Regions from separate parts of the Aliiglaciecola sp. 2_MG-2023 genome, predicted to be linked through region 1. Evidence: predicted binding sites of a transcription regulator. Region 1 holds the regulator's gene; the other holds the start of a gene.
What was found. Region 1 encodes FNR, which switches genes on or off when oxygen is low (the NO sensors DNR and NnrR bind a similar motif). Its sites were predicted from a motif close to TTGATCTAGATCAA; they were not measured.
Positions count from the first base shown of each region.

Region 2: the regulator FNR is predicted to act here: its motif matches at 2,069-2,082, upstream of clpB (ATP-dependent chaperone ClpB).

Region 1 is NZ_JAUORY010000005.1:229,435-242,265, forward strand. Features, by position in the region: gene ccoN (cytochrome-c oxidase, cbb3-type subunit I) at 1-913, shown strand, start outside; gene ccoO (cytochrome-c oxidase, cbb3-type subunit II) at 925-1,530, shown strand; gene Q4567_RS07540 (cbb3-type cytochrome c oxidase subunit 3) at 1,532-1,717, shown strand; gene ccoP (cytochrome-c oxidase, cbb3-type subunit III) at 1,710-2,690, shown strand; gene Q4567_RS07550 (FixH family protein) at 2,761-3,252, shown strand; gene Q4567_RS07555 (heavy metal translocating P-type ATPase) at 3,252-5,639, shown strand; gene ccoS (cbb3-type cytochrome oxidase assembly protein CcoS) at 5,662-5,847, shown strand; gene Q4567_RS07565 (sulfite exporter TauE/SafE family protein) at 5,844-6,509, shown strand; gene fnr (fumarate/nitrate reduction transcriptional regulator Fnr) at 6,535-7,272, shown strand; gene uspE (universal stress protein UspE) at 7,387-8,319, shown strand; gene ttcA (tRNA 2-thiocytidine(32) synthetase TtcA) at 8,456-9,343, shown strand; gene Q4567_RS07585 (patatin-like phospholipase family protein) at 9,359-10,420, shown strand; gene Q4567_RS07590 (DUF2987 domain-containing protein) at 10,439-11,068, opposite strand; gene Q4567_RS07595 (glucosaminidase domain-containing protein) at 11,065-11,874, opposite strand; gene Q4567_RS07600 (hypothetical protein) at 11,867-12,631, opposite strand; gene Q4567_RS07605 (LysE family translocator) at 12,651-12,831, opposite strand, start outside.
Region 2 is NZ_JAUORY010000003.1:91,429-104,259, forward strand. Features, by position in the region: gene clpB (ATP-dependent chaperone ClpB) at 1-1,992, opposite strand, end outside; gene pgeF (peptidoglycan editing factor PgeF) at 2,189-2,944, opposite strand; gene rluD (23S rRNA pseudouridine(1911/1915/1917) synthase RluD) at 2,937-3,920, opposite strand; gene Q4567_RS04255 (outer membrane protein assembly factor BamD) at 4,153-4,920, shown strand; gene Q4567_RS04260 (ChrR family anti-sigma-E factor) at 5,017-5,688, opposite strand; gene Q4567_RS04265 (sigma-70 family RNA polymerase sigma factor) at 5,681-6,295, opposite strand; gene Q4567_RS04270 (LON peptidase substrate-binding domain-containing protein) at 6,352-6,933, opposite strand; gene Q4567_RS04275 (nuclear transport factor 2 family protein) at 7,116-7,538, shown strand; gene Q4567_RS04280 (SDR family NAD(P)-dependent oxidoreductase) at 7,535-8,263, shown strand; gene Q4567_RS04285 (NAD(P)/FAD-dependent oxidoreductase) at 8,260-9,549, shown strand; gene Q4567_RS04290 (DUF1365 domain-containing protein) at 9,549-10,292, shown strand; gene Q4567_RS04295 (cyclopropane-fatty-acyl-phospholipid synthase family protein) at 10,282-11,535, shown strand; gene Q4567_RS04300 (chalcone isomerase family protein) at 11,590-12,045, shown strand; gene Q4567_RS04305 (DUF3833 domain-containing protein) at 12,048-12,596, shown strand; gene Q4567_RS04310 (flagellar motor protein MotB) at 12,623-12,831, opposite strand, start outside.

The sequences.
Region 1 (12,831 bases):
CGGTAACAGTATGGCTATACCAGTATCACTGTTTAAATCCTACTCGATTTACGCTGGTGCTGTAGATGCTATGATGCAGTGGTGGTATGGACATAACGCCGTAGGTTTCTTCTTAACCGCAGGTTTCTTGGGTATGATGTACTACTTCGTACCGAAACAAGCCGGCAGACCAGTATACTCTTATCGTCTGTCTGTTGTTCACTTCTGGGCACTTACCTCACTTTATATTTGGGCCGGTCCTCACCACTTACACTACACAGCATTGCCAGACTGGACACAGTCTCTTGGAATGGTAATGTCAATCATCCTATTTGTACCTTCTTGGGGTGGCATGATCAACGGTATTATGACGTTGTCAGGCGCTTGGCATAAGTTGCGTACCGACCCAATTTTACGCTTCTTAATTGTTTCCCTTTCATTCTACGGCATGTCGACTTTCGAAGGTCCGATGATGGCTATTAAAACAGTTAATGCCCTATCACATTATACGGATTGGACAATAGGACATGTTCACTCTGGTGCGTTAGGCTGGGTAGCAATGGTTTCAATCGGTTCGATTTATCACCTTATCCCTGTGTTGTTTAATAAACCTGCTATGTATAGCGTTAAATGGATTAACGTGCATTTTTGGTTAGCAACAATTGGCGTGGTGTTATACATAGTCGCTATGTGGATGTCAGGCGTATTGCAAGGTTTGATGTGGCGCGCGGTAAACCCAGACGGCACTCTAACTTACAGTTTTGTTGAATCTCTACAAGCATCTAAGCCTTTCTATTTTGTTCGCTTTATTGGTGGTGTGTTCGTAGTAGCCGGTATGTTATTGATGGCATACAACGTTTACAAAACCGTACGTACACCTAATGAAGAGTTTTCTAAAGATCCTGAAAACTCACCTCAACCTCAAGCAGCATAAGGAGATTTGAGATGAAGAACGTTCACGAGCTGGTTGAGAAGAATATTGGATTGATGGCGATATTTATTCTAATCGCGATTAGTTTTGGTGCCATGGTTGAAATTACACCACTAATGTTCCAACAACAAACAATGGAAAAAGTAGAAGGTCTTAAGCCTTACACTGCTTTGCAAATGGAAGGTCGAGATATTTATATTCGCGAGGGTTGTGTTGGTTGTCATAGCCAGATGATTCGTCCATTTAGAGCAGAAACAGAACGCTACGGACACTACTCTGTCGCAGGTGAATCAGTTTGGGAACACCCATTTTTATGGGGTTCAAAACGAACTGGTCCTGACTTGGCAAGAGTCGGCGGTCGTTACAGTGATGATTGGCACCGCGTTCACCTTCTTAATCCTAGAGACGTAGTACCTGAATCCAATATGCCTGGTTTCCCTTGGTTAGCTGAAAATACACTTGACGGCAAATTAATTGAGAAAAAACTTCGTGTATTTAAAGACTTTGGAGTGCCTTATAGCGAGGAAGAAATCGCTGGCGCAAAAGAAGCAGTACAAGGTAAAACAGAGATGGAGGCTTTAATTGCCTACCTACAATCTCTTGGAACGGCGCTGAAATAGTATGGATTACGGTGCAGCGGGTAGCATATTTACAGTTGTGGTTTTTGTTTGCTTTATCGGCATAGTGGTATGGGCTTTTAGCAGCCGCGCTAAAAAACGCTTTGATGAAGCAGAAAATTTGGTTTTTGATGATGAGCCAACCCAACAATCAGAAAAAAAAGAGCGGGAGTCTTCGATAAATGAGTAGCTTTTGGAGTATTTGGGTCTCAGTAATCTCATTGGGAACAATTCTAGGGTGTTACCTAATCTTACGCTGGTGTCTGTTGAATAAAACAGGCGTTGAAGAAGGTGACGATATGCATCATTCGTTTGATGGTATTATCGAAATCAATAACCCTCTACCTAAATGGTGGACAATCATGTTCTACATGACCATGATTTGGGGGATTTTGTATTTATTACTTTATCCGGGTTTAGGGAATTGGAAAGGTTTGTTAGGTTGGAAAAGTTCAAACCAAGATATTCAAACCCTGCAAGAATCGAAAGATGCAGTTTTAGCGTCTCGAGAAGAAGCGAAAAACGCTCTCTTCGGTTTAGGTGGTGTTGGTGTTGAATATGATCGTGAACTTGAAAAGGCCGAAGAAAAATTTGCGCCAATTTTCAACCAATACGCCGAACAGCCAATTGAAGTGTTAGTTAATAACGAAGAAGCCCTAAAAATTGGTCAGCGCTTGTTTATGCAGAACTGTTCTCAGTGTCACGGTTCTGATGCTCGTGGTCAACGAGGCTTCCCTAACCTGACTGACCATGACTGGTTATACGGTGGAACGCCAGAGAAGATTGTTGAAACCTTAACAAATGGTCGCCAAGCCAATATGGCCGCATGGTTACCTTCTTTTGGTGAGCAAGGTGTTAAAGAAGTCGTTGCTTATGCGTTAAGTTTAAGTGGTAGACAAGTTGACCCTGACTTAAAAGAAGCAGGTAAAGTACGCTTTGCAGTATGCTCTGCTTGTCACGGCGCAGATGGTAAAGGTAATCAAGCGCTAGGCGCTCCGAACTTAACAGATAATATTTGGTTATATGGTGGCAGCACCGACGTAGTCACTGAAACTGTTAACTACGGACGAGCTGGTGTTATGCCCTCTTTCAAAAACACTTTGGGAGAGAAGAAGATACACCTAGTGGCTACCTATGTTTATAGTTTATCTAAAGATAAATAAACATTGAGTTGTTACCTAACAAAGCCTCGTTTAACGAGGCTTTGTGTTCTTAAATAAGAAGTAAATATTAATGAATCGCTCAGATAAAACACCTTGGTACAAACAATTTTGGCCTTGGTTTTTAATCACCATACCCGTTGTTTCCATATGTCTTAGTGTCACCATGTTAAATCTTGCCTTAAATACTGAGGATAGTCTGGTCATAGATGACTATTACAAGGAAGGCAAAGGCATCAATTTAGAACTAACTAAAATTCAAGAAGCCAAAGCTCAAGGTATCACCACACTTTTGACAATTGATGGTAGTCGAGTACAACTTGAGTTTTTATCAGGCAAACCCACTTCTGGTGAAGCGTTAAAACTGCATTTTTATCATGCAACGCTCCAAGATAATGATTTTTCGTTATTGTTGACCCAAGATGCAAATGGCAATTACAAAGCTAATGCAGAGAAACCTATTACTGGTAAATGGAAGTTAACTCTTTCACCTTTGAATGAGCAATGGAAGATAATGCAGGATACAGGTTTACCACAAAAAGCCCCTTTCAACTTTAATCCTTAATGCAAAATAGTAACTCACAAAATTGCTATCATTGTGGGCTTCCAATAATAAATGGAGAAGTCTTCTGGGCAGACATCTTAGGTGAGCCTCGCAAAATGTGTTGCCCTGGCTGCCAAGCTGTGGCTGAAGCAATTGTCAGCAACGGACTAGAAGATTATTACCGCTTCAGAACCGAATTTGCCGACAAGGGAGATGAATTACTAACCGAAACACTCGATACCTTAAAAGCATACGATCATGAAGAGATTCAGCAAGAATTTGTGGTCGATGACGGCAGCCAAAAACAAATACAATTAACCATCGAAGGAATAAGCTGCGCTGCCTGTGGTTGGCTGATTGAAAAACAACTTTTAAAAACGCCCGGAATTAAACGAATTGCAGTCAACGTATCTGCACGTCGAGCAACGATTAATTGGATAGATTCAGAACTAAAACTTAGTGAAATCATCGGACAACTAGAATCTATCGGCTATCACGCACTTCCCTTCCAAGCAGACGAACATGAAGCCTCTTATCAGAAAGAATCCAAGAACTATTTAAAACGAATTGGATTGGCTGGCTTAATGAGCATGCAAGTTATGATGTTAGCCATTGGTCTTTATTTCGGCATTTTCGGTTCAATAGATGATGCGACCAAAGAGTTTCTTCATTGGGTTAGTTTTTTATTGACCACCCCGGTTGTGCTGTATTCTGGATTTACTTTTTATAAAAGTGCTTTTAGTTCTCTGCGGATGGGATCTGTAAATATGGATTTTTCGGTTTCAATCGCAATTATTGGCACTTTTGTGGCTAGTGCCTGGGCAACCATTTCCCATACGGGAGAAATCTATTTTGAATCCGTATGTATGTTTATCTTTTTATTACTGATTAGCCGATTTTTGGAACATCGTTCACGACATCAGGCCAGCCTAATATCGGCAAATATGTTTAAGTATATTCCATTAACGGCGATGCAAATTGATGACGATAATAAGCAAACTTCGGTATTAGCCAAACATCTTAAAAAAGGACAAAAAATAGTAGTCCGTCCTGGAGAAACTTTTCCAGTAGACGGGGTAATAATCAACGGAAATGGCAACGTGGATGAATCTATGTTGACCGGTGAATCAGAAAAAATCAGAAAAAGCACCGGCGCTCATGTCTATGGCGGAACCATTAATTTATCAGGTTCTTTTGAAATTGAAGTTGAAAACGAGCTTAAATTGTCCCTGGTGAACAAAATTTTACGCCTTCAAGAGTTAGCTCTTTCAGATAAACCCAAGGCAGCTGTATATGCAGATATTGCCTCCAAGTACTTTATTGTAATTGTTCTAGGTATCACCTTAATAAGTTACGTTGGCTGGCTGGCTTATCAACCAGAACGCGCTTTTTGGGTTGCCATATCAATCCTAGTTGCGACCTGCCCTTGCGCCCTTAGCTTGGCAACGCCGACGGCTTTAACCAGTGCAATAGCAAAATTAAATCAATATGGCTTATTAGTTAAAAGAGCAAATATTATCGATGTTATGCCTGATGTCGACACCGTGATTTTTGATAAAACAGGCACGCTAACCAATGGACATTTCAGTGTAAGTGACGTCGAGCTCTTTAACGCAGCAGATGAAACTTTTGTTTATAATTTAGCTGCCGGATTAGAACTCTATTCAAAACATCCGATATCTCACGCGTTTCAATCTCAGACCCCCTGCGCAGTTTCCCAAGTAGTTACTGTGGCGGGAAAAGGTTTACAAGGAACCTACCAATCTCAAGTCGTTAAGATAGGTAACATAAGTATTCTTGATAACAGTGATGGTTTACGACCCACTGAGGATGACTCTCGAGTTTATCTGCAATTGGGTAAGCAATTAATTGCTGCATTTAGCGTAAAAGATGTAGTTAAAAAAGACGCAAAACAACTCGTCGATGACTTACGCAGCAAACAATTGGTGATGTTAAGTGGTGACTCAGAAATAAACGCGTCTTTGGTCGCTGATTCTTTAGGTATCCCGAACGTTTATTTTAGACAAACGCCAATACAAAAACTGACATACATTCAAAACTTACAAGCCAAAGGACACAAAGTTTTGATGATTGGTGATGGCATCAATGACGCCCCAGTTTTGGCCGCTGCTGATGTATCAATTGCGGTAGGTGACGCCAGTGACATGGCGAAACGTTCTGCCGATATCATTTTATTAAATTCAAAATTAAGTAATGTTAAGTTTGCTGTTAGTATGGCGATTAAAGTGCGTACCAAAATCAAACAGAACATGGTTTGGGCCATTGGCTATAACGCGTTAATTCTTCCCCTAGCAGTAGCCGGATATTTAAGCCCGTGGATGGCCGTAATTGGCATGTCGTTAAGTTCAATTATTGTGGTCGCAAACTCTATTCGTTTACTACGTTAACCAGCGCTAATAGGAAATTAAAGTGAGTATTATTTATGTGCTAATCCCCATCGCTATTGTGCTAGTACTGTTAGCCATAGGGATCTTTTTTTGGGCGGTCAAATCCAATCAGTTTGAAGATTTAGAGCGTCAAGGATACAACATTCTATTCGATGATGACGTGGATAAAAAAGTACAAGTAAAAAAGCCAAAAACTAACGACAAATGAACGACTTAAGCTGGTTTTCTGCAATATTAATCGGACTTGCTGGAAGTGTGCATTGCGCTGGGATGTGCGGTGGAATTGTGACCTCATTTACGTTTGCATTACCAAAGAATAAGTCACAATGGCCGTATTTAATTGCCTATAATTCAGGCCGCATTTTATCTTATAGTTTCGCTGGCGCAATCGCTGGGCTGTTGGGTCAGATCGTCACCACAAAATCCTTTATCAATCCTCAAGCACTGACCCTTTTTGGCGGAGTATTTATGGTTCTGCTTGGATTATATGTGGGACAGTGGTCAAAACTACTGGTTAAAGTAGAAAAAGTTGGCGCTATTTTTTGGCGTAAAATTAGTCCCATATCAAAGCGTTTCATTCCCTTTAAACACCCAATCTATGCTGTACCCTATGGCCTAATCTGGGGCTGGTTGCCCTGTGGATTGGTTTATTCGACGTTAACATGGAGTGTTTCCACCGGCAGTGTGGTACAAGGTGCTATCACCATGTTTTGCTTTGGCTTGGGCACTTTGCCCATCATGTTAGCAATGGGAGCCAGCGCCAGCCAAATAAGAGGATGGTTGACCCAACCAGTGGTAAAACGAAGCGTTGCAGTCTTATTATGCTTATTTGGCTTGATTTTATGTTACCAAGGGATTCATAATTGGTAACTAATGAATTAATTGGAATTAACTAATGTCAGATCCGAACAAGTTCAGTATTCGCTGCCAAAACTGCAGTTTTAATCACCTATGTATACCGGTGGCTCTGAATCAGACTGAAATGGAGAGTTTGGACGAAATCATAGAACGCAAGCGCCCTTTGCATAAAAATGATCAATTAACTATTCCTGGGCAAAAATTTACGTCGCTGTTTGCAGTAAGAACGGGCTCATTTAAATCTTACATAACCTCTCCCGATGGCGAACAACAAATTACAGGGTTTCATTTTCCCGGTGATATTGTCGGCTTTGATGGACTATTTTCTGAAAAATATCAAAGTTATAATCAAGCGATGGAAACCTCCATGGTTTGTGAGTTACCTTACGACAAGTTAGATATTATGAGCGCACAACTTCCTACACTGCGCAAAGAAATGCTTAAAATTATGAGCACAGAAATAAACCAAGATCACAGTCTCATGATGTTATTAAACAAGCGCACAGCAGAAGAACGTCTTGCCCACTTCCTAATTAATCTATCAGATCGTTTTCGCTCCCGCGGTTTTTCTGAATTAGAATTTAATTTAACCATGACCCGAAACGAAATTGGTAATCACCTTGGTTTAACTGTTGAAACCGTCAGTCGTTTACTCACCCGTTTTCAAAAAGAAAATATCATCAAAGTTGATGGGAAATTTATACAAATTCTCAATTTGGCGGTACTTAGAGAGAAACTTGGTGAACACGTTTTAAATAAACAAGCCTGCGGTTAAGTCTTTTAATTTAAATTGATTCAGGTCAAAACAATTAGTCTGTTAATTGGCAAACTAGCTAAAGTAGCCATACACTTAATATACGTAGTGTAAACGTTTGAAGGGAATTAATTTATGTCCGTATTTAACAAAATACTAGCTGTTGTAGACCCAACTACAGAAGATCAAAAAGCGTTTAAAAGAGCGCTTTTATTGGCAGAAAAGACCGGCGCCAGTATTACTGCGTTTCTGTCCATATATGATTTCTCTTATGAAATGACCACTATGCTCACCGTGGATGAAAGAGAAACGATGCGCCAAGCTGTGGTGGATGACAAAACCGATTGGCTTGCCAATATAGTTGAACCCCTAGCGGCTAACTCATCTATTTCAGTAGATATAAAAGTGGTCTGGCATAATCGGCCATATGAAAGTGTATTGTTCGAAGTGATTGATCACAGCTATGATTTAATCGTCAAAGGAACCCACGAGCATGACACCCTAAAGTCAGTGATATTCACCCCGACTGATTGGCATATCCTACGTAAATCACCGGTTCCAGTTTTACTTGTTAAAGAACATGATTGGCCTATTAATGGCAATATTTTAGCTGCGGTAGATGTGGGCAGTGAAGATGAAGAACATCATAGCTTAAACAAGTTAATCACTAAAACCGCTGGATTGATGGCTGATTTACTGGAAGGACATGTAAACTTGGTTAATTCTTACCCAGGTACACCGGTTAATATTGCCATCGAAATACCAGAGTTCGATCCGGTTGGCTATACAGAGTCAGTTAAACAACACCACGCCAAATGTATGCTTGAGCACGCTCAAGAATTCAATATCCCACAAGAAAATCAGCATCTTAGTGAAGGTTTGCCTGAGGATGTCATTCCTTCAGTGGCAAAAGCTATCGACGCAGAGTTAGTGGTTATCGGTACTGTAGGTCGCACCGGTATTACAGCCGCCCTTATCGGTAACACGGCTGAACATACAATAGATTCACTCAATTGTGACGTTTTAGCAATTAAACCAGAAGGCTTTGAGTGTCCTCTTAAACATTAACCTTACATAACCTTGTGATACTTAGAAAATGACTGCAAACATTTAAATTTAGGGTGTTTATGTCCTTTATGAGGACAGGTATAATCCGCGCTGATAGCAATGTTTTTCTAGGAATAAGATGAGTAAGGTCGAGTCTCTGTCTGAGAGTAAAAAATACAGTTTTAATAAACTTCAAAAGCGCCTAAGACGAAATGTAGGCAAAGCAATTGCCGATTTTAATATGATCGAAGATGGCGATAAGGTAATGGTCTGCCTGTCTGGCGGAAAAGACAGTTACACCATGCTTGATATTTTAATGTTTCTGCAAAAGATTGCGCCAATTAAATTTGAAATTATTGCGGTTAATTTAGATCAGAAACAACCAGGCTTCCCCGCTGAGATACTGCCTAACTACTTACAAGAATTGCAAGTTCCATTTGAAATCGTCACGGAAGACACCTATTCGATTGTAAAAGATAAAATTCCAGAGGGAAAAACAACTTGTTCACTATGCTCTAGATTACGCAGAGGGATACTTTACAAGACGGCAACCCGACTAGGCGCAACTAAAATCGCGTTGGGGCACCACCGTGACGACATGTTAGAAACACTATTCTTAAACATGTTTTATGGCGGACGCTTAAAATCTATGCCTCCCAAGTTAGTCAGCGATGATGGCAAACAAATGGTCATTCGTCCCCTAGCCTACTGTGCTGAAAAAGAAATTACCCAATATTCTGATTTAATTGAGTTCCCGATTATTCCTTGTAATTTATGTGGCTCGCAAGAGAACCTACAACGCAAAGTTATTAAAAACATGCTAGTAGACTGGAACAAGCGTTTTCCGGGTAGGATTGAAAGTATGTTTAGGGCAATGCAGAATGTCGTGCCTTCGCATCTTGCCGATAGTGAACTTTTCGACTTTAAAACCTTAGAGACGCAACAAACACCGTTTGTTAACGGTGATATTGGATTTGATCAAGAAGATTTTTCTACACCTTCAACAAGTGCTGATGACACTGTCAAAATAATCAATATTAGTTAAGGATCATTTTAGTAAATGAAAATTGGATTAGCACTAGGAAGCGGCGCTGCTCGAGGTTGGGCGCATATCGGTATAATACAGGCGTTAGAAGAACTAGGCATCAAGGTTGACGTGGTCGCTGGTTGTTCCATTGGTGCCTATGTAGGAGCCGCGTATGCAAGCAATAAACTGGATCCACTCGCAGAATGGGCAAGCTCTCTAACTGAGTGGCAAGTTTTAGGACTGTTAGGGGTTGGATTTCGTAAAGGTGGACTGGCTAGCGGAATTAAAGTGTTTAAAGCCCTCGAAGACAATTTTTGCGAACGAGACTTTGAACACTTATCCAAACCCTTAGGTGTTGTGGCGACCGATTTATATAGTGGTAAAGAGGTTTCATTTACTCAAGGTCCTATTGCGGATGCGGTTAGAGCATCCTGTGCAATACCTGCCCTGTTTCCACCCATTGCGCACAAAGGCCGTTGGCTAGTGGATGGTGCTGTGGTCAACCCAGTGCCGGTAAATCTTTGTCGGCAACTAGGTGCTGACTTTGTTTTTGCGGTTAATCTAAGTGCAGATTTTAGGCCTGAAGTTCAAGCTCAATATCAAATGGAACATGAAAATAATCAAAAACGAACCAATGATTTTTTTAATAAAAGTCAGTCGTTTATGCAGCGTCTTTTCAGTGGCAAGTTCAAAAAAGACAATGATATGGACGATGATGAGCTTGAATCTTTAGAAGATCTAGAAAACATGGCACTGGATTCTGACTTTGACGCCAATAGTGAAGAGCAAATAACCACCTCAGAAACTCAGGTAGAAACGCCGGAGCAAGTAACGGCGACGCAAAAATCATCAAATGTTAAATTAACTGACAATACCCCTAGTATGTTAGGTGTCATGTCCAGTTCGTTAGATATCCTTCAGGCAAGAGTCACCCGCTCGCGATTAGCTGGCGATCCCCCCGATATACTAATTGAACCCCAGTTACGCGACTTTGGCATTATGGAGTTTCATCGCGCGGCTGAGTTAATTGAAGAGGGGCGTCAAAGCGTCAACCGTGTTGCTGCGCAGATTAAATATCAATTGCGTCTCGACTAATTCACTCTACGGATATCGTTATTTGGTTATTGCTGTCACGCGATATGGGGCTTCAGAAAACTGGATCTGATTGCCCTGCTCTAGCCAGTCTCCGGTAATTACTGCATGATGTTCATCGAGATAAATTTCGGCAGGAATAGAGTCTCTGTCAACATTATCGAAATAAAACTGCAAGCCGGTAACTGACGGCATTAGGAACGACAAAAAGCTGCCCATATCATCAAAAAACACTGTGTATTGCTGATACAAATCTTGTAACTCTTGATGTGTATATTGCTGTTTTAAATAAGAAGGTTTAGTTTCCAACTGAACTGACATGTCACATTGATTATTATTTTCTAATAGTTCAAATTCGACAATTGCTTTAGCTTGGCTTAATGCTTTTTCGGTGGGTAACAAAAACCGGTTTTCAGGCGTTACTGTAACAGGTAGTGTGACTTTTTGAGTGACTATATTAGCGGTTTTAATTTCACATAAATCGCCATTTCTGACGTTTTTAAAACCAAATGCAAATTGCAATGCAGGTGTTTCTTCATTATCGATTTTTTTAAGGTGACTGTAAAAACTTGAGTATTCAACTGAAAGTGTATCAGCAAAAGCCAAACCACAAAAACTAAACAACACTAAGGTAAAACTTAAGATTTTCATACTGGTAAAAACTTCCTATTGAAACGTATCATATTGATTAACTCTTCGATATATTCATCACCCCGCTGGGAGTAACTTTTCAACCCTTTGGCTAGCTTTTCTGCTGTAATTTGTTTGTCGTTTTCACGCAAAGATAGACGAATCGCCCTTAACTCTTTATACGCATCATGTCGATTTAAATTGCGGAAATAGGTACTCACTGCGTGATCCAAACTTTTAAACTTAGCCACCTCATGAGCGGCATCTTCATTTCGCCGTTTTGGTACAAAACCGCACCCTTTTCGGAAACACCAAAGTCCAAAAAAATTATAACCTTTTTGAGCAAATCGAGAGGTTCCCCAAGCTGACTCGTTCGCTGCTTGCATAAGCACCAACTCAACAGGAATAATGTCTATTCGACGCATTAATCGGTCCACGATTGAATTCAAATCGTCGTCAGGGTCAACGCGATATTCTTTCACTAGTGAATCGAGTCTCTTTTGCTGCAAATAACTAAAAGGCAATTGTTGTTCAATTGCGTTTTTTATTTCATTCAGAAAATCCCGTTTTTGAATAATCACTTTATTGTGATGATGAATTGCAGGTAACAAATAGTCGAAAAATGCTTTTTTCCGTTCCGTAATTGATTGTATCTTAGCGAAGTTAGGCATTTTTTGTTCTACATAAGGAGCGATATTTTGCTCATCAAAAGGATCTAACTCCTTTGGTGGAAATAAAAATGGGTAACTTAACACTACAGCGCCAAACACCCAGATTATTCCCAAATAGAGAATCCGTCTAGGGCCTGGAAAGTCAACGTTATGCATCAAATGTAGTATCTCCATCAGACCCTTGTTGTTGGGTCTCATCGTTTAAATTGTTATTGTCTGTACTGTTACCGTAACCAAAAAGTTCACAATACAATAAACCATTAATATTATAGTAATAGGGTAAAAACAGTAGCAAACCAATCCCAAAAGAAACTATCGAAAGTAGCAACAACAATAAAAATACGACATATAAAATAGTGAACGGGAATAAATAACGGTTTACCATCTTAATAGAAAGTAATAATGCATCTATTGGTGTGAACTTTTTATCTGCTACCAATAATACTGCAAAACTCGTAGCGATCATTAAATATAAACCAGGCAAGATAAATAACGTCATCCCAGCTTTAGTTATTATGATTATAAATGCGGTTACCAAACATATAGGGATTGCTTGTGGAATTGTTGAGAATAAAAACTTAACAGAACCCACTCGCTTCAGATGAGACCGAGCTCCTTGTAACATCAATGCTGCAGTGACAGGCGCTAAAACCATTTGAATAATTAAATCCAATGTCATCAGATGACTTTGAGTTACTTGTTCCATGGTCTGTATATCATTAAATTTGAAAAATGCCGTTGCAATTAACAAACTTAGTCCAAAAACCACCAGTAACATTTGCAAGAAAATTAAAATACTACCAGTAGTATTTTTAAATCCCTTGGCCAATATATTCTTCAAGTTAAAGTTATATTCACCATTTAAGTTCTGTTTAATAAGTTCTGAATAGTTTTTTTGTATGAGTTTAAACATCAATATTTCATTCGTTAAATTAAGTGGACAAAAGGAGGTTAATGGCTAATACAATTAGAATAACGCCCATGATTCGATCAAAAATATAACCATTTTTCAGTAATGAAGAGCGAATTTTAGAGCCACTCATTATGTACGACAAAAAACAAAACCATATGCCCGTCGCAAAAGCTAAATAAATGCCGTAGCTAAATTTTATT
Region 2 (12,831 bases), on a different contig from region 1:
TTCGGTCAAGTATCCACCTTCTTCATAACCGACATACCCTGGAGGCGCACCCACTAAACGGGAAACCGAGTGTTTTTCCATAAATTCTGACATATCGATACGCACCATTGCTTGCTCAGTATCAAACATAAAGTTAGCAAGGGCTTTACATAGCTCTGTTTTACCTACACCGGTAGGGCCTAAGAACAAAAATGAACCAATAGGTCGACTGGGATCAGACAATCCGGCGCGAGAACGTCGTATAGCGTTACTCACTGCGTTCACCGCTTCTGTTTGACCAATCACTCGACTTTGCAAGGCTTCTTCCATGCGCAACAGCTTGTCTTTTTCCCCTTCAAGCATTTTGTTGACGGGAATGCCTGTCCAGCGCGATAACACATCCGCGATTTCGTTTTCAGTCACTTTATTTTTTAACAACTGAGTTTCTGTTTGCTCCGCTTCTGACGCATGTTCTAATTTCAATTCAAGTTCAGGTATGCGTCCGTATTGTAACTCTGACATGCGATTAAGATCAGAAGCCCGACGCGCTATTTCCATATCTAATTTAGCTTGCTCAAGTTCAGATTTAATGTGCTGTGTACCTTGCATCGCACTTTTTTCAGCATTCCAAATGGCTTCAAACTCAGAAAATTTGTTTTCTAATTGTTCACGCTCCAATTCAATTAGTTCTAGGCGTTTATGACTGGCATCATCTTTTTCTTTAGATAGCGCCTGCTCTTCTAGCTTTAATTGAATTATTCTACGTTCTAAACGATCCATGTCCTCTGGTTTAGAATCCATCTGCATACGGATACTGGAGGCAGCTTCATCAATCAAATCAATCGCTTTATCTGGTAACTGTCGATCCGAAATATAGCGATGCGATAACGACGCTGCTGCGACAATTGCCGGATCAGTAATATCAACAGAATGGTGCAATTCATAACGTTCTTTGAGCCCACGTAAGATCGCAATGGTGTCCTCAACACTAGGTTGATCGACAATGACTTTTTGGAAACGTCGCTCTAAAGCAGCGTCTTTTTCAATGTATTGACGATACTCATCTAATGTCGTTGCGCCAACGCAGTGTAATTCCCCTCGCGCCAAAGCAGGTTTGAGCATATTACCAGCGTCCATCGCGCCTTCGCCTTTACCCGCGCCGACCATAGTGTGCAACTCGTCGATGAATAAGATCACCCGACCTTCTTCTTTAGACAGTTCATTTAGCACTGCTTTTAAGCGCTCTTCAAATTCACCTCTAAATTTTGCTCCTGCGATAAGTGCGCCCATATCCAGAGATAGCACACGCTTATTTTTCAATCCTTCAGGCACTTCAGAATTAATAATCCGCTGTGCTAAACCTTCTACGATAGCGGTTTTACCCACGCCAGGCTCACCGATTAATACAGGGTTGTTTTTGGTACGTCGTTGTAAAACTTGGATAGTACGGCGTATCTCGTCATCTCTACCTATCACTGGATCCAGTTTGCCCTGCTCTGCTCGTTCAGTAAGATCTGTAGTGTATTTTTCCAACGCTTGACGTACATCTTCGGCATTCGGATCGGTCACTTTTTGACCGCCCCGCATGGTTTCAATGCCTTTCTCGATTTGTGATTGGGTAATGCCTAGCTGACGAAGAATATCGCCTAGTTTGCCTTTATCTTCTAATGCAGCTAACACAAACACTTCAGAACTAATGTATTCGTCTTTACGTTTCTGGGCGATTTTATCGCTCAGGTTCAACAGTACAATGGAGTCTTTGCTCAATTGCACATCGCCGCCAATCCCTTCTACTCTGGGCAATCTATCAATTGCCTCTGCTAGGGATGAGCGTAAACCATTAACGTTAGCTCCTACGCTATCAAACAACGAGCGAATTGAACCACCTTGCTGATTAAGCAAAGCTGTCATTAAATGGACAGGGTCGATATATTGGTGGTCTCGGCCCAATGCAATCGATTGTGCGTCAGAGATTGCCATCTGAAATTTACTGGTAAATCTATCTAATCGCATAAAATTTCCTCAAAATTGATTTACCAACTTAATGGGTACTTTTAGTAACCAATTCAAGGTAAGGAATGATTAATGATTGATCTAGATCAGTAAATTGTCGATATACGCGAGAGAATTGCGATTTTAATTTGGAATAAGACCTAAAGTTGGATTTAGGAAAAAAAAGCTACTGAATTTATAGCAACTCAAATTACAATTACTGTAAATAAATACCGCATACAAATCGACCTGTCTGAGCTTGGCCGTGATGTTGGGCATACCGATGAGAGTAGAAGTCGCCATGATGAACATAAGTACATATACCACTTTCTACAAAACTACCCACACCTATTGAATGACACTTTTCACGGGCTATTTGGGCTAAACTACACAAGTATTTTCCCTTTACCGTATCTTTAACAAATGCTTCAGGATACTGAGCAAATACTTTCCTCAAATCCTCAGATACTTGGAAATGTCGTTGCGAAATATGCGGGCCGATCCAAACCGTCAAAGCACCAGGCTCACAATTCATCGCAGCAATTGTGTTTTCAATAATACCATTGGCTAAACCGCGCCAGCCAGCGTGAATGGACGCCACACAAGTGCCGGCAGTATTCGCCACAAGAATTGGCATACAATCAGCAGTCATCACAGCGCATACACTTTTTCTTTCAGTGGTAAAACTGGCGTCGGCTTTGGCAACTTCTAGAGGTAAAAAATAATCTTTTGTAATACGAATACATCGAATTCCGTGTACTTGCGTTAACCAAGCCACCGAGTCTGCACATGGCAATGCATCTCGATTAAACTGCACATCAGCTGGATTATCGCCAACATGCATTGCCAAATTATTACTCTCGTATGGGGGCTGGCTAACTCCCATTTTACGTGTGGTATAAAAAGCCTTAACACCTTCAGGCAAAGTCCAATGAGGCGTCCGAATTGGGCTTGATAACACAGCTTCAGTCATCGGCAAATCCATGTTCCTTGGTATCTTCTTTGAGAACAGATAGTAGTTCCACCATGTCATCTGGTAAAGGGGCCTGCCAACTCATCCACTCACCTGTAGTAGGATGAGATAGTTCCAATTGAATAGCGTGCAATGCTTGGCGTTTAAATCCTCTTAACATGTTAATCATATCTTCAGAACAGGCTTTAGGTAAACGTGGTCTGCCGCCATATAACACATCTCCAACTAACGGATATCGCAAATGGGACATATGGACGCGAATTTGGTGGGTACGGCCGGTTTCTAATTTTAGTCTTAGGTGCGTATGGGCGCGATATTTCTGTTTAATACGATAATGAGTGACCGCTGGTTTACCGGTTTCACGGACAGCCATACTGGTACGTTTAGTCGGATGTCGCCCAATCGGAGCATCAACAATACCACCAGCGACCATAGTGCCATAGACCACAGCTTCATATTCTCGACTAATTTCGCGAGCTTGAAGTTGTTCAACCAAATGAGTCTGGGCAGGAACTGTTTTAGCAACGACCATAAGGCCTGTTGTATCTTTGTCGAGGCGATGAACAATACCAGCTCTTGGTACACTAGCGACCTCAGGCGCGTGGCTAAGCAGAGCGTTTAAAATGGTGCCGTCCGCATTTCCTGCTCCAGGATGAACAACAAGATCCGTTGGTTTGTTAATCACTAATATATGTTCGTCTTCATACACTATATTTAATTCGATATCTTGCGCCACATGATTTTCTTGCACCTGCAACGTGGCGTCTATGGATACTTGCTCACCACCAAATACTTTTTCTCTTGGTTTATCGCACACAGTCCCATTTAGACTGACACTTCCGGCTAAAATCCATTCTTTTAAGCGAGATCGTGAATAATCAGGGAACAATTCGGCTAAAGCTTGATCTAACCGTTTACCAATTAATGTTTCTGGTACATCTGTAGAGAGTTTTATCGCTTGAGGATCGCTGGGCATGTAAAATTGTGTCCTTAAAGATCTATAAAAATATAATTTCCCGCAACTGGCGATATAATTCACATTATGCGGGTACAAATGCAAACGCCAGATATCACGATTAGGTGATTTATAACAAAACGTGCATCCCATGGATCCCTAGGGTAGAATGCCTCGGATCGATGGATTACTGAAAACAAAGTTTAGCGGATTTTTTAACGCCTGCTAAATCCCTGTATAGAATAAGAGTAACATGACATTTAAAAATTCATTCTACAAACTAATCATTCTGCTTTCTGTTGCCACTATGTATGGCTGTTCTTCTTCACCTGATGATGAAGATATTTTAATTGGGAACAGAAGCGAAAGTGCGCTGTATGATCAAGCAAAAGAAAGTATGTCGCAAGGTAATTTCAACGTTGCGACGGAAATATTAAGTACACTTGATTCTCGTTTCCCTTTTGGACCACATTCACACCAAGTGCAATTAGATCTGATTTACTCTTATTATAAAGTAGGTAAAACAGATGAAGCTATTGCCACTATTGATAGATTTGTGCGACTCAATCCTAATCACTCAGATGTGGATTATGCACTATATATGCGTGGTTTAACTAATTTAGATGCTGATAAAAACCTTTTCCAAGAACTGGTTGGCATTGATCGCTCAGATCGAGACCCGAGCCGTTCACGAGAAGCATTTTCTGATTTTCGCCGTTTAATTAATAAATTTCCCGATAGTAAATACGCTGCTGATGCTAAAAAGCGCATGGTGTTTATTAAAAATCGTTTAGCCAAGTATGAAATCGCCGTTGCACGTTTTTATATGCGCAGAGAAGCTTATGTTGCTGCTGCAAATCGTGGCAGATACGTGCTTGAATACTTCCCTGATTCTAGTGAAATTCAAAATGCATTAGAGATAATGGTTGAATGTTATGACCAACTGGAACTTGAAGAATTAAAAAATAATGCGTTAAAAACCTTGAGACTGAATTATCCAGACAGTCGCTACGTTAGCTAATAGATAAATCTAACGTACTAATTAATTTAAATCATTAAAAAACGCGCTGACAATAATTGCCAGCGCGTTTTTTTATATGGATTGTTAGGATTATACCTAGAAAAACAAGTGACTAAAGGGATTAAGCAAACGTGCGATACCAGATGTGAAGTGCAAGGGCGCATCAACAATGGTAAACACCAAACAGCCTTCACTGGCTTCAGAATATGGCGCGTGAGTATTTTCGCTATTCATCAGAATAAAGTCACCCGTATCATAATGTGAAATACCGTCACTAAACTCACCATCAATCACCAAGGTCAGTTCTGTTCCTCTGTGAGTGTGTTCCGGCACCCGCCCCTGTTTTTGCATAAAAATAAAATTAGCTTTACCTATGGGACCTAAATCAACGGGAGCTTGCCAAAGGTTTCCCAATAGATGTGACCAATTACCGGTCTTTTCAACATAGCGTTTCAAAGCTCTGGGGACAGTAAATTTGCGACCATCTAATTCTATCTGATGGGATTGAGAGATATTGCTCGGCCCCTCAGCAGCGGGTAAACAGGTAATTTCAGCTAACATAGATGCAAAATCAGTGGGTTGTTCAGCCATTCTGTCAATAGGTTGCTCAACAAGTATTTTCGCAGATGCACTTTCTAACTGAGAAATTTGCCTTTTACATTGTGGGCACATGTCAGCATGGGCGGAAATCACCAGCGACAACGCTGGAGCACTTAAGCCTTGAGCAAAATCGCTCAACTGCTGCTGAGTTGGGTGGAAATTAATCATCGTCTTTAATCAACTCTTTCAATCGTTGTAACGCCAACCTTGTACGAGACTTCACAGTCCCCAAAGGAATATCTAGCTGTGAAGCAACCTCTTGTTGAGATTTGCCCTCAATATAAATGGCTTCAATAACCACTTTCTGCTTTTCTGGAAGAGATTCGAACATGGTATTTATTTGTTGCATGGTCATTTGCTGTTCCAGCGAAACCTCGTTGACATCCGCTGTATGCTCGCACAACACTGGCCACAAGTCGTCTGAACAGATGTCTTCCTTGCGGTTTTGTTGTTTGCGCAACATGTCAAATCGTAGATTTCTAGCTATAGTAAAAATCCATGTCGAAGGGGAACCTTTTTCAGCATTGAATAAATGCGCTTTTTGCCAAACATTAGACATAGTGTCTTGCACTAACTCCATCGCCAGCGCTTCGTTTCCTGTTTGTTTCAAGCAATAAGATCTAAGCCTAGGTGCGAAGTAATTAAATACTTCAGCGAACGAACGCTTACAGCGCATTTCAGCCACTGTAACCAAGTGCTCAGACATTTCTTTAGCACATTCTTTAGGTGTGGGTATATTTGCATTTTTCGACTGCAATGGAATTCCGACCAGCATGCGTACTTTCCTGAAATCAAATTATTTCAATTTATACGCATTCAAATAGATAAGGATCACTTTACCAGTTGTGATAAAAATTCCAAGGCTGCTAGACAATCTTTCTGCTGTAAAAAGGTTTGTTTCTGATCTGCATCGACAGGGAGAAGTTCTAACCAGCGATAAACCACCCAAACCGGATCGTCGAATTTGGGGTTAGGGTAAAGCGCTTGAACTTCTGGGTATTTATCGAAAATTTCTTTTAATTTTAAATCTACATCGATATTTCGAGTTTCAACTGCCGAAGATGTCCAGTTTTCTTGCCAGCGGCACTGTCCGATTCTGAGATCGTCCTTTGCCGTCTCAACTGATTCTATACATACACAAGAATGGCCCTTGACAGTGATACCCAGCAAGCCATCTTCCAATAAATCAAAGTCTTCAACTGTGACATAAGTCCCAATTGGATACATATGTTGGTTTGATGTTTTGTCACCCATTGAATTGAGCATACTAATAACGAAGCCAGATTGTTCAGCACAAGCCTCTTTTACCATTCGAATATATCTGGGTTCAAAAATACGTAATGACATTACGCCACCTGGCAATATATGTGCAGACAATGGAAACAATGGAGAAGTAAAGGTTTCAGAAGCCAATTTGCTGTTCCTAATTATTCATCACTAACATCTACGCTAGGCAAAGCAAATTAGATCCAAATAATCTGAAATTTCATCGTTCACCGAAGTTCACCACAAACTAGACTATTTTTAGTCTAAATATGATCCCAATGAAACTGGGTCGAGTAAACCTAACTATGAGCTAACAGAAAGTATTGATCATGAGTGTATTGAAAAAATTCGAAAATTTTTACCGAAACTTGTCGTTGCAATCAATTGCTCACTTGGGCGATGTATATGCTCCCGAAGCAACTTTGATAGACCCGCTTAGCCAACATCAAGGACTTAAATGTATAAAAGATTACTTTGAAAATTTACTTACTAACACATCAAAATGTGACTGTTTGATTCAACATATCACTGAGGTTGAGGGTGATATTTTCGTAACCTGGAAAATGAGAATAGTGCACCCCCAGCTAAATTCGGGGAAAGAATTTGAAGTTGACGGTATTAGTCACTTAAAAAGCGCTAACGATAAGATTGTATTCCACCGAGATTATTACGACTTGGGAGAGATGATTTATGAGCAAGTCCCGCTGCTAAAACATATTATCAGGGCACTTAAACGAAGGTTAGTCTCATGAAAACAATTTTAATCACAGGCGCAACATCTGGCATTGGTAAAGCGCTCACGCTTTTGTGTGCACAAAAAAATTATAAGGTAATTGCTTGCGGACGAAATCAAGACGCGTTAGAAGCGCTGGCGAAATACGACAATATATCGACACTCAAATTCGATATAGCGAATCAACAGCAAGTTGCTGACGGTTTGCAAAACGTGCATCCAGATATCGCGGTGCTAAACGCAGGCGTGTGCGAATATGTCGATATAGATTGCTTTGAAGTGGCATTGTTTAAACGGGTGTTTGACGTCAATTTCATGGGTGTCGTAAATTGCACTGCTTCACTAATCAAAGCGAGCAGTCCACCACAGCAAATAGTGATTGTGGATAGTTTAGCGAGATTGCTGCCCTTCACTCGCAGTCAAGCATATGGTGCCAGTAAAGCAGCCTTACACTACTTCAGTAAGAGTATGCAAGTTGACCTAGCGCCCAAAAACATCCTCATTCAGAGCGCTTCTCCAGGCTTTGTAGAAACACCATTAACGGATAAAAATGATTTCGAAATGCCAATGAAAATTAGCGTCAATGAGGCTGCTGATGCCTTATTAGTGGGAATTGAACAGCGCCATTCAAGCATTTATTTCCCCAAAAAATTAAGTTTTATATTACGTTTTTTAAATCTTTTTCCTGCATGGGCGAAATTTAAAATAAGCAGCAAAATGAAGAATACTCAGGATACTGAATGAAAAAGCGAATCGCGATTATTGGAAGCGGCATTTCTGGCATAACATGTGGCCATTTACTCCATGAAAAGTTCGACATTACCGTGTTCGAAGCCAATAACTACATTGGCGGCCACACCGCCACTGTAGATGTTGATGTAGCCGGAAAAAGTTACGCCATAGACACTGGGTTTATAGTCTACAACGATTGGACTTATCCTAACTTTATTAAGCTACTTGCAAAAATCGGGGTGGCAGGTCAACCCACAGAAATGAGTTTCAGTGTGAAAAACCTGAGTGAAAACTTAGAATACAACGGCAATACAATTAATAGTCTATTCGCCCAACGAAGAAATATTCTTCGTCCTAAATTTCACCGAATTGTCCGCGACATATTGCGCTTCAATAAATTATGTAAACAACTTTTTAGTGAACAAACGCCCGAACAAATTGGCGATATCACTCTGGGCGAGTTTTTAATTCAACATAAATTTAGCGAAGATTTTAATCACAATTATATTTTACCTATGTGCGCTGCGATTTGGTCAGCAACGTTGCAAGATATTAAAGGCTTTCAGCTCGCGTTCTTTTTACAATTTTTCAATAACCATGGGTTATTAAATATCACTGACAGACCACAATGGTACACCATCATTGGTGGCTCCAGAGAATATATAAATCCATTAACAGAAGGTTTCAGGGACAAAATTCTATTGAACAGTCCTATTAGTCAAGTGGAATATGTAGATGGCAAATATCGTATTACATTGGCGGCAGTCGATGGGGATCTAAGTAACAGCAACTTTGAATTCGATGAAGTGATATTTGCCTGTCATAGTGATCAGGCGCTAAAAATGATTAAAAACCCTTCTGTTGCACAACAAGATATTTTATCGGCTATGCCCTACAGTCCCAATGAAGTGGTATTGCACACTGATACCTCTGTATTGCCGAAGCGCAGATTGGCTTGGGCGAGTTGGAATTATTTACTCAAAGGTGGTCCTGACGAGGAACAAGAACCAACATCACTCACTTACAACATGAATATTTTACAACGCCTAGAGTCGGAACATACTTTTTGCGTGACACTGAATAATAGTGAGCATATCGCCCCTGATAAAATTTTAAAACAGTTCGAATACCATCATCCTCAATTTAGTTTGCAAAGCGCCAAGGCACAATCCCGAAGATCTGAGATTTGTGGCGTGGCGGGCATGCATTTTTGCGGTGCTTATTGGTATAACGGTTTTCATGAAGACGGCGTGCGCAGTGCTTTAGATGTGTGTAGTCGATTTGGGGCTGAACTCTAATGGACAGTGCGCTATATATTGGCAACGTTTTTCATGCGCGACACCTTCCGAAAAAGCATGCCTTTAACTATAAAATATTTATGTTTTGGCTCAACTTAGATGAAATAGACGAGCTTTGCGAAAACGTAAAAGGCTTTTCTACCAATCGTTTTTCAGTGGTTAGGTTTAAGCGTTCAGATTTTTTAGGTAATCCACAAGATGATTTAAAGTCATCGGTGATACAACGTATGTCTGAATTAGCGCAAAAGCCACTGTCTGGAAAGGTATTTTTGTTAGGCCAACTGCGTATGTTTGGCTTGTATTTTAGCCCAGTCAATTTTTATTATTTACAACAACCAGATGGCACATTTAGTCATCTACTTGCTGAGGTGAGCAATACACCTTGGAACGAAAGACATCACTATTTGGTTGATTTAGCGGTCCAACAAGACTGTGACAAAGAATTTCATGTTTCTCCATTTAATCCCTTAGATATGCAGTATAAATGGAACGTTAAGCAACCTAGTAAAAGACTCACATTATCACTTAGCTGCTTTAAAGAGCAGAAGCACTTTCAAGCAAATCTCAATCTTGTTCGTGAACCATTGAACTCAAAACACCTTTTACGCGTACTACTAAATATCCCAAGTATGACAATAAAAACCGTTGTCGGTATTTATTGGCAAGCATTGAAATTGTTTGTTAAAGGTGTGCCTTTTTATGGTCATCCTGGCAATAAGGAAAAAAAAGCAGATGTTAAATAGTGAAAACACCCTGACTCAGACTGAAACGTTATCCACCACAGATCGAATTTGCAGAAATATTTTGCTCAAAATTTTCAGTCAGATACCTGAAGGTATGATGACCATAAAAGAACACGGAGTCTTAGTTGACAGGTTTGGCGATGCAAATTCAGATCTTCACGCCGAAATTAACTTTCTCGACTTAAAAGCATACAAAAAATTACTATTTGGAGGTAGCGTCGCTTCGGGTGAAACCTACACGGATAATTTGTGGGAAACGCCAAATTTGACCGATGTGATTCGAATCTTCGCGCGCAATTTGCCTATGCTGGATGCTTGGGAAGCAAAAATGAGATGGATAGCCACTCCACTTCGTCAGATTAGTCATTTAAAAAATAAAAACTCTAAACATCAAGCCAAAAAGAATATCTCAGCACATTATGATTTAGGGAATAGGCTTTATACCCAGTTTTTAGATAACAGTATGATGTATTCCGCGGCTATTTATCCAACCCAAGATATTAGCTTGGAACAAGCCCAACAACTTAAACTCAAAGCGATTTGTGACAAATTGCAACTCAATGAAAATGATCACCTTTTGGAAATCGGTACGGGCTGGGGTGGTTTGGCCATATTTGCAGCTAAACATTACGGTTGCAAAGTCACTACAACAACTATTTCTGATGAACAATTTGATTATGCGCAACAATGGGTAGCTAAGGAAAATCTGACAAGTCGTATCACTTTGTTAAAGCAAGACTACCGAGTGTTAACAGGTCAGTACGATAAACTGGTTTCCATTGAGATGATTGAAGCGGTGGGCAAAGAGTACTTGCCTAATTTCTTTGAAAAGTGTTCTTCACTACTAAAAAAAGATGGTTTGATGCTGCTGCAATCCATCACCATAGATGATCGTCGTTACGAAAGTTACAGTAAAGACGTGGACTTTATTCAAAAACATATATTTCCGGGAGGATTTTTACCTTCTCAATATGAGCTAAACCGGCACTTAAAACTATACAGCGACATGATGATCCGCGATTCACATGATATCGGACTAGATTATGCAAAAACCATCAATCACTGGCATCAGCGCTTCTTAGACAAACGTGAAGTGCTCGCTAAAGAAGGATATGACGAAAGGTTTATGCGAATGTGGCGTTATTATTTTAGTTATTGTGAAGGAGGATTTTTAGAACGCACCATTTCAACAGTGCAGTTAGTGCTAAGTAAGCCGTCTTTCATCGGACAAGTAATCAGATAGCCGATGTTAAAAACTTTGGGATTTTTTTTCATATTGATGGTGAGCAGTAACACAATGAATATAGTAATGGCTAATCCAATAACAGGACTGACGAAAGTCGGTTCTGCCAAACTAGAGGTATTCTTTTTCGATATTTATTTCTCAACTCTTTATAGCAAGAATGGAGAATATGCTGCTGATAACCTGCCATTGGCACTGCAAATAAAATACTTACGTGCAATAAAAAGTGAAGACTTATTGGAGCGCACAGAACAGGAATGGCAAAAACTAGGTTATTCCTCGCAGAATATTCGAAATTGGCTGGATGAGCTTGATTCAATTTGGCCGAATATCAAAAAAAATGACGTACTGACCTTGAAGGTCAATGCGAATGGTCACAGCCAATTCTTTTTTAATGATGATCTCATTGGAGTGATACAAGACCCCAAATTTGGACCGAGTTTTCTGGCCATATGGCTCGACGAAAACTGCAGTTACCCCAAACTTCGTAAACAACTGATTGGAGGTTAACGATGAACTTTATTCAATACACAGCGGTTTGCGCTGCAATGGTCGGTTTATCTGGGTGTTCATCCTCGGTCGATGATTATCAAGGAACCACACCAGAATTTAAACTAAAAGAGTATTTTTCAGGCAATTTAACCGCGTGGGGAATTGTGCAAGATATCAATAACAAAACGACTCGTCGTTTTTGTGTTGACATCATTGGCACTTGGCAAGGTGATAGCGGAAAATTACACGAAACGTTTTACTATGCAGATGGCGAAACGCAAATCAGACAGTGGCAACTTAATATTCAGCAAGACGGCACTGTCACAGGGTCTGCAGGTGATGTAATTGGCCAAGCAAGTGGCGAAGCTAATGGTATGAGTTTCAATTGGCACTATACACTCAGAGTGCCTGTAGATGATTCAGAGTTTGATCTGAAAGTAGATGATTGGATGTACATGTTGGATGAAAAGCGCATGATGAATCGTTCGTATATGAGTAAATTAGGTATCGGAGTGGCAGAAATTTCCATCTTCTTTGATAAAACTGAGCCGCTTAGGAAATGCCAATAACCTAGGGAGTTAGGTTAGCATCACCCTTAAGGCTCGATAACCGAAATGGGTTTTGAATACATAGGTTTACCTTGGTTAATAGCAATTTCTACGCGGCGATTACGACCTCTGTCTCCAGCGTTTTCATTGGTCGACAATGGCGCGGTATCCGCCTTCCCTACCACCAACATGCGTTGCTCATCAAAACCGTCAGCTTTTCTAATTTCTTCTGCTACAGCAACCGCCCTTTGTGCGG